4 regions of the Streptomyces sp. NPDC050422 genome follow, and region 2 is predicted to be linked to each of the others. Evidence: riboswitches for the same ligand, from Rfam matches in the RefSeq annotation. Region 2 holds a riboswitch; each other region holds the start of a gene.
What was found. Region 2 has a riboswitch for cyclic di-AMP ahead of ACIBJG_RS22240 (peptidoglycan DD-metalloendopeptidase family protein). Riboswitches for the same ligand answer to the same signal wherever they lie in the genome.
Positions count from the first base shown of each region.

Region 1: another riboswitch for cyclic di-AMP. It lies ahead of ACIBJG_RS10440 (transglycosylase SLT domain-containing protein); the one in region 2 lies ahead of ACIBJG_RS22240 (peptidoglycan DD-metalloendopeptidase family protein).
Region 3: another riboswitch for cyclic di-AMP. It lies ahead of ACIBJG_RS03000 (M23 family metallopeptidase); the one in region 2 lies ahead of ACIBJG_RS22240 (peptidoglycan DD-metalloendopeptidase family protein).
Region 4: another riboswitch for cyclic di-AMP. It lies ahead of ACIBJG_RS13970 (NlpC/P60 family protein); the one in region 2 lies ahead of ACIBJG_RS22240 (peptidoglycan DD-metalloendopeptidase family protein).

Region 1 is NZ_JBITIE010000006.1:119,200-123,297, forward strand. Features, by position in the region: gene ACIBJG_RS10435 (esterase) at 1-1,083, opposite strand, end outside; gene ACIBJG_RS10440 (transglycosylase SLT domain-containing protein) at 1,317-2,219, opposite strand; cyclic di-AMP (ydaO/yuaA leader) riboswitch at 2,225-2,410, opposite strand; gene ACIBJG_RS10445 (ABC transporter ATP-binding protein) at 2,694-3,599, opposite strand; gene ACIBJG_RS10450 (FecCD family ABC transporter permease) at 3,607-4,098, opposite strand, start outside.
Region 2 is NZ_JBITIE010000013.1:207,063-211,160, forward strand. Features, by position in the region: gene ACIBJG_RS22225 (helix-turn-helix domain-containing protein) at 1-223, shown strand, start outside; gene ACIBJG_RS22230 (DUF6126 family protein) at 271-447, shown strand; gene ACIBJG_RS22235 (tyrosine-protein phosphatase) at 471-1,283, opposite strand; cyclic di-AMP (ydaO/yuaA leader) riboswitch at 1,772-1,924, shown strand; gene ACIBJG_RS22240 (peptidoglycan DD-metalloendopeptidase family protein) at 1,930-2,871, shown strand; gene ACIBJG_RS22245 (SGNH/GDSL hydrolase family protein) at 3,097-3,933, shown strand.
Region 3 is NZ_JBITIE010000002.1:22,498-26,595, reverse strand. Features, by position in the region: gene ACIBJG_RS03005 (PP2C family protein-serine/threonine phosphatase) at 1-1,122, shown strand, start outside; cyclic di-AMP (ydaO/yuaA leader) riboswitch at 1,388-1,541, shown strand; gene ACIBJG_RS03000 (M23 family metallopeptidase) at 1,553-2,716, shown strand; gene ACIBJG_RS02995 (aldo/keto reductase) at 2,878-3,822, shown strand; gene ACIBJG_RS02990 (PrsW family glutamic-type intramembrane protease) at 3,819-4,098, opposite strand, start outside.
Region 4 is NZ_JBITIE010000008.1:86,844-90,941, forward strand. Features, by position in the region: gene ACIBJG_RS13960 (NlpC/P60 family protein) at 1-301, opposite strand, end outside; gene ACIBJG_RS13965 (hypothetical protein) at 656-1,009, shown strand; gene ACIBJG_RS13970 (NlpC/P60 family protein) at 1,081-2,250, opposite strand; cyclic di-AMP (ydaO/yuaA leader) riboswitch at 2,249-2,412, opposite strand; gene pcrA (DNA helicase PcrA) at 2,671-4,098, shown strand, end outside.

The sequences.
Region 1 (4,098 bases), on a different contig from region 2:
GTCCGCCACGGAGAGGCCGGTGCCCCAGCCGTCGCCGGCCTCCGAGCCTCCGGGGACACCGGAGGTGTCCTGTGTCCACCACACGGGCGGGGTGCCCGGGCCCTCGGCGCCGACCGGCCCGTCACCGGCGCTGCCGTAGTACACGCCGACCACACCGCCGGTCACCGACTCACCGCCGTCGTCGGGGCTGTGCGGCTCCCCGGTGACGAGGTCGTCGTAGCCGTCGTTGTCGATGTCGCCGGAGGCGACGGCCGGGCCGCCGCGCAGATCGTGGTCGTAGCGGAGTCCCTGGACCTCGCCGAAGAAGAGCGCGGACCAGCCGTGGCCCGGCTCCTCGCCGACGGTGACGCCGGAGATGACCAGGTCGGCGAGGCCGTTGCCGTCGTAGTCGCCGGTCGTCATGGCCCGGGGGGCGATCTCGCGCCCCGGGGTGCCGGGGATACGGCTGCTGCGCGAGGTGGCGTTCCGCCGGGTCCCGGCGTCGTACTGGTAGAGAGTGAGGTCGGTGCGGTCGGTCACGGCCAGCTGGTCGCCGGGGATGTCGGGGCTGAAGTGCGCGGCGGCGAGAGCGCCGCCGAACCTGGCGCCGGCCGCGGGTTCCCCGGCCTGGAGCCAGTCGCTGTCCGCGCCGGAGAGCCCCTTCGCGGAGCCCCACAGGACGACGACGCCGCCCGCGTCGGTCAGCGGTTCGATGTTCTCGCCCGGGAGTCCCACGACCGCGTCGTCGTACCCGTCCCCGTCCAGGTCACCAGTGGCCAGGGCCCGGCCGAAGTCGTCGCCGGCCTCGGCGGCGCCGGGCACTCCGGTGGTGTTCTGGCTGAGGACGGCGCCGCGGACGGTTCCGATGCCGCCCGGCCCGCCGTACTGCACGGTCACGTAGCCCGCGCCCTTCCTTCCGTCGACGGTCCCGCCGGGCGCGCCGATGAGCACGTCGTCGTAACCGTCGCCGTCGAAGTCGGTGTTGCGGTCGTGTGCGCGCGTTCCGCCGGGGGTGCCGGCGTAGGCGGAGGGCGCGGCGATGGCGGCCCCTGCGATCAGGAGGAATGCGGCCGCGACAACGGCGGCGGAACGGTTGGTGCGCACGAGCGGCTCCTCGGTTCAAGGATGACCGGGCGGGGAGGCCGGTCCGGCCGATCGGGCCGGACAGACCGCTGGGCCGGGGGGACGCCGGGAAGGGCCCGTTGCCTTCCCGACGCCCTGTTTGACCGGCGCTGCGGCACAAGGGTTGTACGGCACGGCAAAAGGGGCGGAAGGGAGCAGTTCAGCCCCCTTCCGCCCCTGCTCACGACTCCGCCCGGGGGCGGACCCGCAAGGGGTCAGTAGGCCCCGAAGACGTTGTCGATCGAGCCGTACGTGGCCGCCGCGTAGTTGCACGCGGCGGTGATGTTGGCGACGGGGTCCAGGATGTCCAGCGAGGTGCCGGGCACGTGGAAAGCGTCGAACGTGGGCTGGATGACCTGGAGCAGGCCCTGGGACGGGGTGCCGGCCGCGGCGTTCGAGTCCCAGTTGTTGACGATCTGCGGGTTGCCCGAGGACTCGCGCAGGATGTTGCGGTGGATGCTGTCGTAGGTGCCGGGGATGCCGTTCTCGGCCATGACGGCGAGGGACTCCTTGATCCAGCCGTCGAGGTCGTCGGTGTACGCCGTCGCGGCCTGCGCCGGAGTCGTCTCGGTCTGCGCGGGGGTCGTGTCGGCGATCTCCTCGGCGACGGGCGTGGCCGTCGTCCGCTCGGAACGGTCGGCGCGGTCGGCACTGTCGGATCGGTCGGCCGACGGCTGCGAGGCACTGCCGGACGTGTTCTCCGCCTTGTACTCGCTCTTGGTCGCGGCCTTGGGGGCGGCGGCCGCGGACTTGGCACCGATGGTCAGCTTCAGGCCCGGGTGAATCAGGTCGGGGTTGCCGCCGACCACGTTCCGGTTGTCCTTGTACAGCTGCTCCCAGCCGCCACTGAGGGAATGCCCACGGGCGATCTTGGAAAGCGAATCTCCGGAGACCACGGAATAGATGGTGGACTCGGCCTTCTGTGCGGCAATTTCCTTGCCCGCAACGGAAGTCGAGGCTGCGGCCTTTTCTGCCACGACCGGCTTGACCGGCGCGGCGGAGGCCGATCCGGCAGCGATCAGGGGGAGCGCGAGAACGGCTCCGCCTGCGCTCACGGCGATGAAACCGCGGGTCAGGGAGGTGGACTTGGAACGACGGTGGTGACCCTTGATGGGCATGGCGCTTTTCCTCTCCGCCGCCTGCGAGGTGAGCTGTCGGGTTCGGACTGGAGATGCCCGGTCGCACATGGCGACTTCACCCCAAGCCGCTCCGGAAATCCGGACCGGCGTCAAACCTGGGTCCCCCGCTCCTGCCGTACGTGAGTGGTGTCGGGTTACCGGACGGCGGCAGGATTCGGCGTTCCATCCGGATTGACGGCGACCGTAAGCGAGAAAGGCCGGGCGAAACAAGCCCGGAATTCGTGATCACAATTGATGCGCAAGATCAATCAAAGGAAATGTGCGACACCGGTCACACCGACGCGGGTCAACTTTCTTGGCGCATCAGGGAACCGGCACCTCCGGTTCCGCGTCAGGGGTCGAAAACGTGACGCTGGCCACTGCGCCCGAAAGGGGCGTTTTGGTGGCTTTGCGAGCCTGTGGCCGGTAGAAACGCGACCCTGTTGAGCATTTCCGACTAATGCGAATAATCGCTTAATCAGGACAATACGGTGCGAGTGTCGGCCGGGCCGCCACCGCGGCACGGCTGCGCGGTACCACGACCGGTGAGCCGTCGCCCGGGGCGGGAAGAATGTCCGCGTCCAGCGCGTACAGCTCCTTCACCAGCGCCTCGTCGACCGTCTCGCGGGGGGCGCCCCGGGCGATGACGCGGCCGCCCTTCATGGCGACGAGCAGGTCGGCGTAACGGGCGGCGGCGGCGAGGTCGTGCTGGACCATGACGACGGTGCGGCCGGTGGCCGCGACCTCGCGGACGAGTTCCAGCACCTCGACGGCATGCCCGAGGTCGAGGGCGCTGGTCGGTTCGTCGAGCAGGACGACCGGGGTCTGCTGGGCCAGGACCATCGCGAGCCAGCACCGCTGGCGCTGACCGCCGGACAGCCGGTCGACGCGCTCCGCGGCCAGCGCGGTGGTTCCGGTGGCGTCCAGTGCGTCGCGTACCGCCCGCTCGTCCTCGCGCGACCACTGGCGCAGCAGCCCCTGGTGCGGGCTGCGGCCGTAGCGCACCAGGCCGGCCACGGTGACCGCCTCGGGGGCGCGCGGCAACTGGGGCAGCAGCGCGACATGGTGCGCGGCCTTGCGCCGGCCGGTCTCCCAGATGTCGGTGCCGCCGATCAGGACCGTGCCGGTCTCGGGCCGGTGGAGCCGGGCGACGGTCCGCAGCAGGGTCGACTTCCCGCAGCCGTTGGGGCCGACGATCGCGACGACCTGTCCCGCGGGGACGCTGAGGTCGACGTTCTCGACGACGGGGCGGCCGGGGTATCCGGCGTGCAGGCCACGGACTTCGAGGCCGGCGTCGAAGCCCGCGTCGTTGCCCGTCTCGAAGCCCGCGTCGTTGCCCGCTTCGAAGGCCGCCTTCGCGCCGGTCGGATTCTCGGTCATGTGCGGCTCACGCCTTTCCGGCGGCCGGGTCGGGCCGCAGCAGTACCCACAGAAGGAAGGGGCCGCCGAGGACGCTGGTGACGACCCCTACCGGCAGTTCGACCGGAGCGGCGACGCGTCCGATCGCGTCGGCCGCGGCGATGAGCGCGGCTCCGGTCAGTGCCGAGCCGGTGACCGGGACACGGGTGGGCCCGGTCAGCCGCTGGGCGAGGATCGGTGCCGCCAGGGCCACGAAGGCGATGGGGCCGCCGACCCCGACCGCCGTGCCCGCCAGCAGCACGGCCAGGACGAGCGCGACGGTACGCACGCGCCGCAGGTCGACGCCGAGGGAGCTCGCCACCTCGTCGCCGAAGCGCAGCAGTTGCAGGCGGTGCCCGGCCGCGAGCGAGAGCGGGACGAGGAACAGCAGGGCCACGGCCAGCGGCACACCGGCGTCCCAGTCGCGTCCGTTGAGGCTGCCGACGGCCCAGAGGAACACGCCGCCCGCCGTGTTGTCGTT
Region 2 (4,098 bases):
CCCCGGCGAGGAGTGGCTCTACGTCCTGGCCGGACACCTCAGGGTGACCCTCGGGGACACCGTCCACGACCTCGCTCCCGGTGACAGTGCGCACTTCGACTCGCTCACTCCGCACCGGATCGCGGCCCTGGACCGCGACGGTGCCGAGCTGCTCTTCGTCCACACCCTGCTGCAGAGCCCCGCCGCCGAGCTGTGCCTCGGCAGCGGGATCCACCGTCGCTGAGGCGCCGTCCCCGCAACCGGCCCGCCGGTCGTCAGAGAGGACCTGTCATGTCCGATTCCGAGAACTACGACCCGCTCGGCCCGGGCCGCCCCAAGAACTACGACCCGCAGGAGAAGAAGATGCCCCGCGGGCTCGTCATCAGGCTCTTCGCCTACCTGGTGGCCGGGCACATCATCGCGGGCTTCCTCTATCTGCTGTTCGCCGTCGGGATGCACAACCAGTAGCCACGGGCGCGGGCGCCGGCCGGTCAGATCTCGTCGAGAAGGCGCTCGCGCAGCCGCTCCCGTGTCTCCGGGGTGATCTTGAGGCCGTCGGCGAGGTAACGGTCGGTGGTGCCCCAGGTCTCGTCGATGGTGGTGAAGGCGGCGGCGAGGTAGTCGGGGTGGGCGCCGAAGAGCGGGTTGAGCAGCTCCATCACCTCGGGCGACATTCCGGCGGGGGAGGGGTCGCTGCGGCGCACCTTGTAGCGGCGGTGCGCGTCGTTGGACTTGAGGTAGTCGGCCTCGATGGCCTCGCGCTCGACGCCGACGGCGAGCAGGGACACCGCGATCGAGAGGCCCGCGCGGTCCTTTCCCGCGGCGCAGTGCATCAGGGCGGGCACGCTGTCCTCGGCCAGGGCGTGCAGTACCCGGCTGTGCTCGGCCGTACGGTCGAGGATGATCCGGCGGTAGGAAGCGATCATGCGGTCGGATCCCTTGCCGTCGGCCAGGATCGACCGCAGCTCGTCCATGTCGCCGTCGCGCACCATCCGCCAGAACTCGGCGCCGTCCGCCGGGTCGCTGAGCGGGATGCTCACATTGCGTACGCCCGGCAGCTCGACGTCCAGGCCGTCCAGCTTGTGGTCGGCCACGTTGCGGAAGTCGAAGACGGTGTGCAGTCCGAGGCCGGTGAGGAACGCGGCGTCCTCGGCCGTGGCGTGCGCCAGGTGACCACTGCGGTACAGCCGCCCGTACCGCACCCGGCGGCCGTCCGAGGTGGGCAGGCCGCCCACATCACGGAAATTGCGGACACCCGCCAGCTCGGGCTCCGTCGACGGGGTCTGCGGCAGCTGCTGCGTCACGGTCACTCCTGGAGGCTCTGCCGCAGGCGCGTGTCGCCCGCGGGTCCACTCTCGTGACGATACGACATTGATTCCTCGGGCAATCATCTTGGGCGTGCCCGCACTTCGGGCCCGCCCGGCGGGTCGGCGCGCCGGGTCGGCGTGACGGCTGGGAGGGGCCCGATCGGTGTGGATGTCATGACGGGATGGGGCGATGGGCATGACATGTCTGAATTGGGGCTTTTGGATGAACATGCCCCGCTTGCGCGGGAGATGGTCGGCCCCTCGTGAGCGGGATCATATCCGTGACGGTGTGTGGCGGTGGGGCGTCGGGGTATTCCGTGCACCGTGCGGAAAGCCAAGATCCGTAATCCACGGAGTGTGACCGGAATTCCTCGCCGATTTCGCGGAACGGAATCCCGTACGGAACCCGTGGCTTGTTTCCGTCGTCCCGGCTCGCTTACGTTCGCTGCAATCCGGACGGACCGCCTAATCCTGCCGCCGCCCGGAATTCGCACCCACTCACCGCGTGGCAGGAGCGGGGGAACCAGGTAAGCCGCCGACCGGGAATCCGGCCGGCTCGGGGTGAAGTCGCGCCAGTCGCGACCGGACATCTCCAGTCCGAACCCGACAGCTCACCTCGTAGGCGCCGGAGAGGAAAACCTTCATGCCCATATCGGGTAAGCACCGTCGTCCCAAGCCCAGCATCATCGCCCGTGGCGTCGTCGTCGCGAGTGCCGGTGGAGCCGTTATCGCCCTTCCGCTGCTCGGCGCCACCGGTGCCAACGCCGCGGAGCAGGCCGCTCCCGCCACCTCGAAGTCGGCCGCCGCCACGCACGCCACCCCGGCCAAGCCGGTGGCGAACAAGCAGGCCGGCTCCAAGACGTACTCCGTGGTCTCCGGCGACTACCTGTCGAAGATCGCTGCCGAGCACAAGCTCAAGGGCGGCTGGGAGAAGCTGTACCAGGACAACCGCAAGGTCGTCGGTGACGACCCGAGCCTGATCTTCCCGGGCATGAAGCTGACGCTCGGCGGCAAGACCGTGAGCCAGAACTCGACCGCCTCCACGGGTGCCACCACCCCGTCGAAGGCCGCCTCCAAGGCCCCGGTCAAGACCGAGATGAAGGCCTCCACGACCTCGGACTCCTCCTCCGACGCCTCGTCGTCCGAGGAGACCTCGGCCCCGGCCTCCCAGAGCAACGATTCCGGTTACGTGCACCCGGTCCCGGGCAACCACACCACCGCCTACCGCGCCTCCGGTGCCAACTGGTCCAGCGGCAGCCACACCGGCATCGACTTCCCCGTGTCGACCGGCACGAGCGTGAAGGCGATCACCTCCGGCACCGTCGTCACCGCCGGCTGGGGCGGCGCGTACGGCAACGAGGTTGTCATCAAGCACGCCGACGGCCACTACTCGCAGTACGGCCACATGTCCTCGCTGTCCGTCTCGGCCGGCCAGACCGTGACCGCGGGCCAGCAGGTCGGCCTGTCCGGTTCGACCGGCAACGCCACCGGCCCGCACCTCCACTTCGAGGTCCGCACGGGTCCGGCGTACGGCTCGGACATCGACCCGATCGCCTACCTGGCGTCGCACGGGATCAACGTCTGATCCGGGCAACACCGGTCCGGTGACCCGGGCCTGAGCAATGCATGGAGGGACGGTGCGCGGTGGCGCACCGTCCCTCTGCTTATGGCGTCCGGCACTTGGACGTGGGCGCTGGGAGCCGCACTTATTCCCCCTTTACCAAAAACTGACCGGGTGGTCTATCTCACCACCCGTCAACCCCATATTACGGTCGCGTAGGTCACATTCGGCGGTGCAGGATATGCCCTTGTGGCAGACGATTCGAACAACATCCAGCAGGGCGTCATCAACCAACGGGGCGCCATCGGGTCGTACGCGGCGATTGGCGACAGCTTCACCGAGGGAGTCGGTGACCCCGGCCCGGACGGAACCTTCGTCGGCTGGGCGGACCGGTTCGCGGTACTCCTCGCGGACCAGCTCCCGGACCTCGGTGCGGCGACAGGCACCGCTCACGGAAACTTCAGGTACGCCAATCTCGCCGTACGAGGACGTCTCCTCGACCAGATCGTCGAGGAGCAGGTGCCGCGCGCCAAGGAACTCGCCCCCGATCTGGTGAGCTTCTGCGCCGGCGGCAACGACATCATCCGGCCGGGCACCGATCCCGACGACGTGGCCGAGCGCTTCGAGCGTGCGGTGGCCGACCTGACCCGGTCGGTCGGCACGGTCATGGTCACCACCGGCTTCGACACCCGCAACGTTCCGGTGCTGCGGCATCTGCGCGGCAAGATCGCCACCTACACAGCCCATGTGCGGTCCATCGCCGACCGCTACGACTGCCCGGTCCTCGACCTGTGGTCCCTGCGCTCGGTCCAGGACCGGCGGGCCTGGGACAACGACCGGCTGCACCTGTCGCCCGAGGGGCACACCAGGGTCGCACTGCGTGCCGCCCAGGTCCTCGGCCTCGACGTGCCGGCCGACCCGGACCAGGAGTGGCCGCCGCAGGCACAGCGCGGAACCCTCGAAGTACGGCGCGACGACATCCACTGGGCACGCGAGTACCTCGTTCCGTGGATCGGCCGACGGCTGCGCGGCGAGTCCTCGGGCGACCATGTGGAGGCCAAGCGGCCCGACCTGCTGCCGCTCTGAGGGCCCGCCGTCCTCAGAGGGTCCGGTAATTGGGGGGCGGCGTCGCCGGGCCGGTCACGCGCATCTGCGGCGTTGTCGTCAATCACCATGTTCCCCGAGCTCTGGGCTGCGCTCGAGCAGGGGAGGCCCATTCGCCATGCCTCAATCCTCCGCCTTGCAGCTGCA
Region 3 (4,098 bases), on a different contig from region 2:
GTGCGGGCCCGCCGGTTCGTCCGGGCGCTGCCCGCGCTGATGATCGTCGGGGGCGTGCTGTTCGACGCCGTGACCCGGCCCGAGTTCACCGCCATCCCCTTGTACGCGGCGGCTCCGCTGATCGCCGCGCCGTTCTTCTCGCTGGCCGGCACCGTCTGTGCCGGGGCTGCCGCGCTGCTGGCGGTCGTCGGTTTGCGGGCCTACAGCGGCACCCTGTTCGAGGTCGTACCCTCCATCGAACTGCTCACCGTCCTCACCGTCTCCGTCCTCGCTGTGGTGATCAACGGGGTCGTGCGGCGCAGCAACGAGCAACTGGCTTCGGCCCGCGTCATCGCGGAGACCGCGATGCGCGCTGTGCTGCCGACACCGGCCGAGCGGATCGGCGGGCTGCATGTGGCCGCGCGGTACGAGGCGGCGCAGGCGGACGAGTTCGTCGGCGGCGACCTGTACTCGGTGACGGACACCCCTCAGGGCGTGCGGCTGGTGGTCGGGGACGTGCGTGGCAAGGGGCTGGAAGCCGTGGAGACGGTGGCGGTGGTCATCGGAGCCTTCCGGGAGGCGGCCGAGGGGGAGGAGACCCTGGAGGGCGTGGCGCAGCGGCTGGAGCGTGCGCTGGCGCGGGAGTCGAGCCGGCGCGGCGGCCTCGACGCGGTGGAGGGCTTCATCACCGCGGTGCTCGTGGAGATCCCGCCGGGTGCGGCCCGGGCGCGGATCGTCAACCGCGGACACCCCGAGCCGCTGCTGCTGCACACGGACGGGGCGCTGGAGGTGCTCGGTCCGTCGTTGCCCGCGCTGCCGCTGGGGATGGACCTGGGGGCGTGGCCGGACCGGGCCGACGAGTGGGACCTGCCTGCCGGGGCGACACTCCTCCTCTATACGGACGGCCTCTCCGAGGCCCGTAATGCCGGAGGGGTCTTCTATGACCCCGCCGAGCGGCTGCGAGGACGGATCTTCCCGGGGCCGGAGGAGCTTCTCTCCGCGCTGACCGATGACGTGCGGCTGCACACGGGCGGCGAGTCGACGGACGACATGGCGCTCCTCGCGGTCGGGCGGCCCGCGGAGGGCCAGTCGGACCGGCGCAGGACCGTGAAGATCGTCGGCCTGGGAGACGGTGGCGGCTGAGCCCGCGCCGGGTGGGCGGGAGCGGTGGGCCGCAATGCCACCGTCCGTAACCGAAGGGCACCCCTCCGCATAACATTTGACGCAACATCAGAAAGTGGATGGCGGGTGAAGGGTGATCAACTCGCCCGATTCCACCCGGTTGTGTCCCGTAAAGTCCAGGCCAAGGACGTGAACGATCAGTGGGAACGGCTTGGAATCGGACCCCGGTGTCTATTAACGTTCGATAACGCAGCGCGGTTGTCCCAGCCGCCGTCAGTGGCGGCACCGTGCGCGAGCGCCGAATTCCGCAAGGGAACCGGGGAACCACCTACATGGGGTGAATCGGGCATCTCTGTCTTGTTACGAGACGGAGGAACCCGTAGGAGACCTTCCTGCTCCGAACCCGTCAGCTAACCCGGTAGGCGAGAAGGAAGGAAAGGAGTGCGCCCCCGTGGCGTCCAACAAGCCTGCCCCCGAAGCTCCCTCCCGGTTCGGGTCCGAGTACGGCGATGACTTCGCGACCCGGCCCGCCACCGCTTTCGGTACGGAGTACGGGGTCGACTACGCGACCGATTACGGGACCGATCGGGGCAGTGACTTCGGCAACGACTTCCGCGCCGACGAGGCCGGGCCCGACCGGGCCTGGGAGGAATGGAATCCCACCGAGGAGTCCGTCCGCCCCGTCCGCGGCAAGCACCGCGTCGCCAAGCAGCGCAATGGTCTGGCCCGCAGCTCCACCGTCCTCGGCGTCGGCGTCATCGCGGCCGTCGGTGCGGGTGGCATGGCCACCGCCCAGAGCAAGCCGCCGGTCTCCATCTCTCTTCCCGATTCCATCGCGGACAACCTCCCCGACGCCAAGTCCCTCCCGGGCGTCGGCGCACTGTTCTCGGGCAAGTCCGAGGACAGTGCCGAGAAGACCGAGACCGCTTCCGCCCCGCTGACGACCGCCGGCATCACCACCGCCGAGGCCGAGCAGGGCACCACCGACGCGGGTGAGGCACTCCGCGCCCGCATCCTCCAGCAGGCCGAGCAGCAGCAGGACGCCGCCGACGCCGAGGTCAAGGCGGCAGCGGAGAAGGCCGCCGCGGAGAAGGCCGCCACGGAGGCGAAGAAGAAGCAGGACGCCGCCGAGGCCAAGATCGCCGCCGAGAAGAAGAAGGCGGCGGAGGAGGCGGCGAAGAAGGCGGAGGCCCTGCGGCTCGCCAAGCTCGCCGCCAGCTACGCCATCCCCACCTCCTCGTACACGATCACCTCGACCTTCGGCGAGGCCGGATCGATGTGGTCCTCCGGCTACCACACGGGCCTCGACTTCGCGGCGCCCACCGGCACGCCGATCAAGGCGATCCACAGCGGCACGGTCAAGTCGGCCGGCTACTCCGGTTCCTACGGCTACCGCACGGTCCTGGAGCTGGAGGACGGCACGGAGCTGTGGTTCTGCCACCAGTCCTCGATGGATGTCAGCATCGGCCAGAAGGTCACCACCGGCGACACCATCGGACGCGTCGGCGCGACCGGCAACGTGACCGGCCCGCACCTCCACCTGGAGGTCCACACCGCGGACGGCACCGGCATCGACCCGATGGCCTGGCTGAGCGCCCGGGGCCTGACGGTCTGAGACCGCCCACCCCGCGCCGGTTCTCCGGCCGATGAAACCCCGGCAGCCCTGACGCTCACCCCCCGACGTCAGGGCTGCCGGTCTGTCCCCGGCCGCCGGGCTGGTCCGTTCAGATGTGCGGGCCACGGAATAGCGGAGCGGGTGGCAGCGGTTGTCCCCCCATGACTTCTCTCCGCACGCTCGGCTCGTCGGGCCTTCAGGTCTTCCCCCTCGCCCTCGGTGGCAACGTCTTCGGCTGGACCGCCGACGAGGCGCAGTCCTTCGCCGTCCTCGACGCGTACGCGGCGGCCGGCGGCAACTTCGTCGACACCGCCGACGGCTACTCGGCCTGGGTCCCCGGCAACGAGGGCGGCGAGTCCGAGACGCTCATCGGCAAGTGGCTCGCCGCGCGCGGCAACCGCTCCGACATCGTCGTGGCCACCAAGGTCGGCGCCCACCCCGCGTACAAGGGGCTCTCCGCCACCACCATCAAGGCCGCCGCCGAGGAGTCGCTGCGCCGGCTCGGCACCGACCACATCGACCTCTACTACACGCACTTCGACGACGAGGCGGTCCCGGTCGAGGAGATCATCACCGCCCTTGACCAGTTGGTGAAGGACGGCAAGGTCCGCGAGATCGCCGCGTCCAACATCAGCCCGCAGCGGCTGCGGGCCTCGCTGGACTTCTCGGAGCGCGAAGGGCTCGCCCGCTACGTGGCCCTGCAGCCGCACTACAACCTCGTCTCCAGGGACACGTACGAGGGCGAACTCCAGGACACCGCCGCCGAAGCCGGCCTCGCGGCCGTCCCGTACTACGCCCTCGCCTCCGGGTTCCTCACCGGCAAGTACCGTCCGGGCACGGCCGTCGAGAGTGCCAGGGCCGGGAGCGCCGGCACGCACCTGGAGTCGGAGCGCGGCCGGAAGGTGCTCGCCGCACTCGACAAGGTGGCGCAGGAGCGGGACGCGGAGATCGCGACCGTGGCGCTGGCGTGGCTGGCTGCCCGGCCGACCGTCGCCGCACCGATCGCCTCGGCCCGTACGGTCGAGCAGCTTCCGGCGCTGGTGGCCGTCGCCGGCCTGCGGCTGACGCAGCAGGAGCTGACGGACCTCACCGAGGCTTCCGCCTAACCCCGTTGCCCGTACTCCGGTGGATTCGTACAGGGGGGACCATGCTGGTTGTACGGCGGGTTCGCGTGCGGGGGGCGGGGCTGGTTGTACGGCGGGTTCGCGTGCGCGGGGCGGGGCTGGTCGTACGGGGGGTTCGTGTACGGCGGTGCGCTGTAGGGCTGCCCGCCGTACGGGTGTGCCGCGTACGGGTATGCGGCGTACGGGTACGGCCGGTGCACGGCGGGCACGGGACGGGGGCGCAGCCGGACCGCGGCCTGCGCCGCGTACGCCAGCGCG
Region 4 (4,098 bases), on a different contig from region 2:
CGTCGCGTGCGGTGTTGAGCCGCTCGGTCCTGCGGGCGGCCTCGTCGCGCAGGGCGTCCACGGACTTCTCGGTGGCGGCGGCCTTCACCTTGGCGCCGTTGTACTGCTCGGTGGCGACCTCCGCCTCCCGGTACAGCCGGTCCACCTCGGCCTTCACCTGGGCGGGGGTCGGCGCCGGATCGGCGTGCGCGGATCCCGGCAACGCGGCAGCGGTCGCGGCCCCGGCGAGGGCGAGGGTCGCTGCGGTGCGGGCAGCAGAGCCGGTGTACGGGCGCTGCTTGGGTTTCCGGTGCGCTGCCACGAGGGCGGGCGTCCTTCCTGTCGACGGCCCGCCGGGGTCTACCGACGGGCCCGCCCGGCCCGGTGGCGGGCCGCCAACAGGGGGAGCGGCCCGCCGCCGGAACCTCGGCGGGGTGACCGGAACGCCGCCCGGGTGCGGATCGGCGGTGTGCGGGTCACCTGGCAGGGACGCTAAACCCGGGACACGGGGAAGAGTTGTAATGACGCCTATTGTGTGAATTTGGCGTTGCGTTGTCGCCGAACGATCGGAAAAATTGCATCAGAGTCAGGCAATTGGTGCATCTCGCGGTCAAGTGGTCGCTAAGGCCCACCTGGCTGCGGAGTGCTGATATGGCCGCGGCTAGGCTGCGGAACCATGCGTGTACTCATTGATGTCTTCGTCGCCCTGCACATCATCGGCATCGCCTGCCTGCTGGGCGGTTTCCTCACCCAGATGAAGGCGATGGGGGCGGGCACGGCACGCTTCGTCCCGGCCATGCTGCACGGCGCGCTGACCATGCTGGTCACGGGAATCGCCCTGGTCGGGCTCGACCAGGCCGACGACCACCCCGTGAACAACATCAAGATCGGCATCAAGCTGCTGATCCTGGTCGTGATCCTTGGAATCGTCTACGTCAAGCGCGACGACGAGAAGGCCGACAAGGGCCTCTTCGCGGCGGTCGGCGGACTGACGATCGTCAACATCTTCATCGCCACGCTCTGGACCTGAGCCGACGGCAACGCCGCTGCCCGGACCCCCCGAGGGTCCGGGCAGCGGCGTTTTCGTCGCCCGAAGCCGCTCTAGCCCGGCCGCACGCTCCCGTAGATCGGCATGTAGTAGATCGACTCCTCGCGCACGTTCGCCCCCGGCTTCGGCGCGTGGATCATCATGCCGTCGCCCTTGTAGATGCCGACGTGGCTGATGTCGTCGTAGAAGAAGACCAGGTCCCCGGGCTGAAGATCCGCCGTGGCGACCCGGGTGCCGACGTTCACCTGGTCCCAGGTGGTCCGCGGTATGTCGACGCCGGCCGCCTTCCAGGCCGCCTGGGTGAGCCCCGAGCAGTCGTACGAGGCCGGGCCGGTCGCCCCCCAGACGTACGGCTTGCCGATCTGCGCCCTGGCGAACGCCATGACCTTCTCCGCCTTGGTCGAGGCATCGGTGTCCGAACCGGAACCCGAGCCGGTACCGGTTCCGGTGCCCGTCCCCGTACCGCTGCCGGACTCCTTCGCGGCCTCATCGGCCTTGCGGTCGGCCTCGGCCTTCGCGGCAGCCTGCTTCTTCGCCAGCTCCCCCGCCTTGCGCTTGGCCTCCGCCTCCTTCTTGCGCTCCAGCTCCGCCAGCCGCGCCTTCTCCTCGGCGGTCAGCTTCGACAGCAGGCCGCGGGCCTCGGACAGCTTCGTCTGGACGTCTCGCTTGCTGGTGCGCAGCGTCGTCTGCGACTCGGTGAGCGTCTCCAGGCTCGCCACGGCCTCGGCCCGCTGCTTGGACGCCTTCTCCTGCTGCGTACGGAAGTCCGACACGGCGCGCGTCTGGCGCTCGGTCATCCGGTCCATGAGGTGGGTCTGGTCGAAGAACGACTGCGGGTCGTCGGCCAGGAAGAAAGTGGCGGTCGGGGCGAGGGCGCCGCCGCGGTACTGGGCGGCGGCGTACGTGCCGAGCGTCCTGCGTGCCTCGTTCACTTTCTCGGTGCGCTGGGCGACGTCGTCCAGCAGCGTGTCCACCTTGGAACGCTGCTTGGTCGTCGCCTCCTTCGCCTGGTTGTACTGCTGGGTCGCGGTGCCCGCCTGCCGGTAGAGGTCGTCGACCTTCTTCTGTACGTCCTCGATGCTGGGCTTGGGGGCCGGGGCGGCCAGTGCGCTCTGCGTGGACAGCAGGGTCACCGATGCCAGCGCGGCCGTCGTGAGCCCGACGGCGGGGCCGGTGCTGCGCACCAGGGTGCGCGGTTTGCGATGCGACGCCAAGGCCGGCATCTCCTTCCGTGGACCGCCTACCGGGTTAGCTGTCGGGTTCGGGCGGAACGGAAGGCTGCCCTACGGTCCTGGGGGGATTCGGACCGATTCACCCCGGTGATGCGTGTGGGTCCCCGGTTCCTGACTCCCGTACGGGAAGCCCGGATTCGGCGTGGACGCCCGCTCGGCGTGGATCGCCTCTGGGGGTACGGGCCGCCCGAACGAGCACGCTAGCCAACTCATGGTGCCGCTGTGAAGGTTGATGTTCGATATGCCCGATACATTTTCGTGACCTCTGCGGATCGGGGTGCTGCGGGGCAGGCGGGGCCGGAATCCCCGCACTCTGTGCGGTCCGCCGCTTGCTCTGTGTGTCCCCCTGTGAGTGCGTGGTTGGTCACTCGGGCCCGGAGTGTCAGTGCGCACGCCTAGACTCGGGAGGCGATGAGCAGCCTCTTTGACGACAGTTTCCTGGCCGGCCTCCAGCACACGGAGGAAGGGCCCCCGCCGCCCCCCGAGGACTCCGCACCCGAAGCGGTGCCGGAGGGCCTGTTCGCGGGCGTTTTCGAGGGGCCCCCGCCGCCCCGCGACGCGTACTACCGCGACGGGGCCCACCGCCCCGTCCTCGACGCGGCCGCGCTGCTCGACGGGCTGAACACCGAGCAGCGCGCAGCCGTCGTGCACGCCGGGTCCCCGCTGCTCATCGTCGCCGGCGCCGGTTCGGGCAAGACCCGCGTGCTGACCCACCGCATCGCCCACCTGCTGGCCGAGCGGGGGGTGCACCCGGGCCAGATCCTGGCGATCACCTTCACCAACAAGGCCGCCGGCGAGATGAAGGAGCGCGTCGAGCAGCTCGTCGGACCGCGGGCCAACGCCATGTGGGTCATGACCTTCCACAGCGCGTGCGTACGGATCCTGCGCCGTGAGTCGAAGCGGCTCGGCTTCACCTCCTCGTTCTCGATCTACGACGCCGCCGACTCCAAGCGCCTCATGGCCCTGGTCTGCCGCGATCTCGACCTCGACCCGAAGCGCTTCCCGCCGAAGTCGTTCACGGCGAAGGTGTCGAACCTGAAGAACGAGCTGATCGACGAGGAGACCTTCGCCGGACAGGCCGCCGACGGTTTCGAGAAGACGCTCGCCCAGGCCTACGCGCTGTACCAGTCCCGGCTGCGCGAGGCCAACGCGCTGGACTTCGACGACATCATCATGACGACGGTGCACCTGCTCCAGGCGTTCCCCGACGTCGCCGAGCACTACCGCCGCCGCTTCCGGCACGTCCTCGTCGACGAGTACCAGGACACCAACCATGCCCAGTACACCCTCGTACGGGAACTGGTCGGCCCGGCCGGCCCCGAGGACGCCCCCGCCGAGCTGTGCGTCGTGGGGGACGCGGACCAGTCGATCTACGCCTTCCGGGGCGCGACCATCCGTAACATCCTCCAGTTCGAGGAGGACTACCCGAACGCGACCACGATCATGCTGGAGCAGAACTACCGCTCCACGCAGACGATCCTGTCCGCGGCCAACGCGGTCATCGAGCGCAACGAGAGCCGCCGCCCGAAGAACCTCTGGACCAACGCCGGCACGGGCGCCCGCATCACCGGATACGTCGCGGACACCGAGCACGACGAGGCGCAGTTCGTCGCCGACGAGATCGACCGGCTGACCGACGCGGGCGACGCCAAGGCCGGCGACGTGGCGATCTTCTACCGGACGAACGCACAGTCCCGTGTCTTCGAAGAGATCTTCATCCGCGTCGGTCTGCCCTACAAGGTCGTCGGCGGCGTGCGCTTCTACGAGCGCAAGGAGGTCAGGGACGTCCTGGCCTACCTCCGCGTCCTCTCCAACCCCGAGGACACCGTCCCGCTGCGG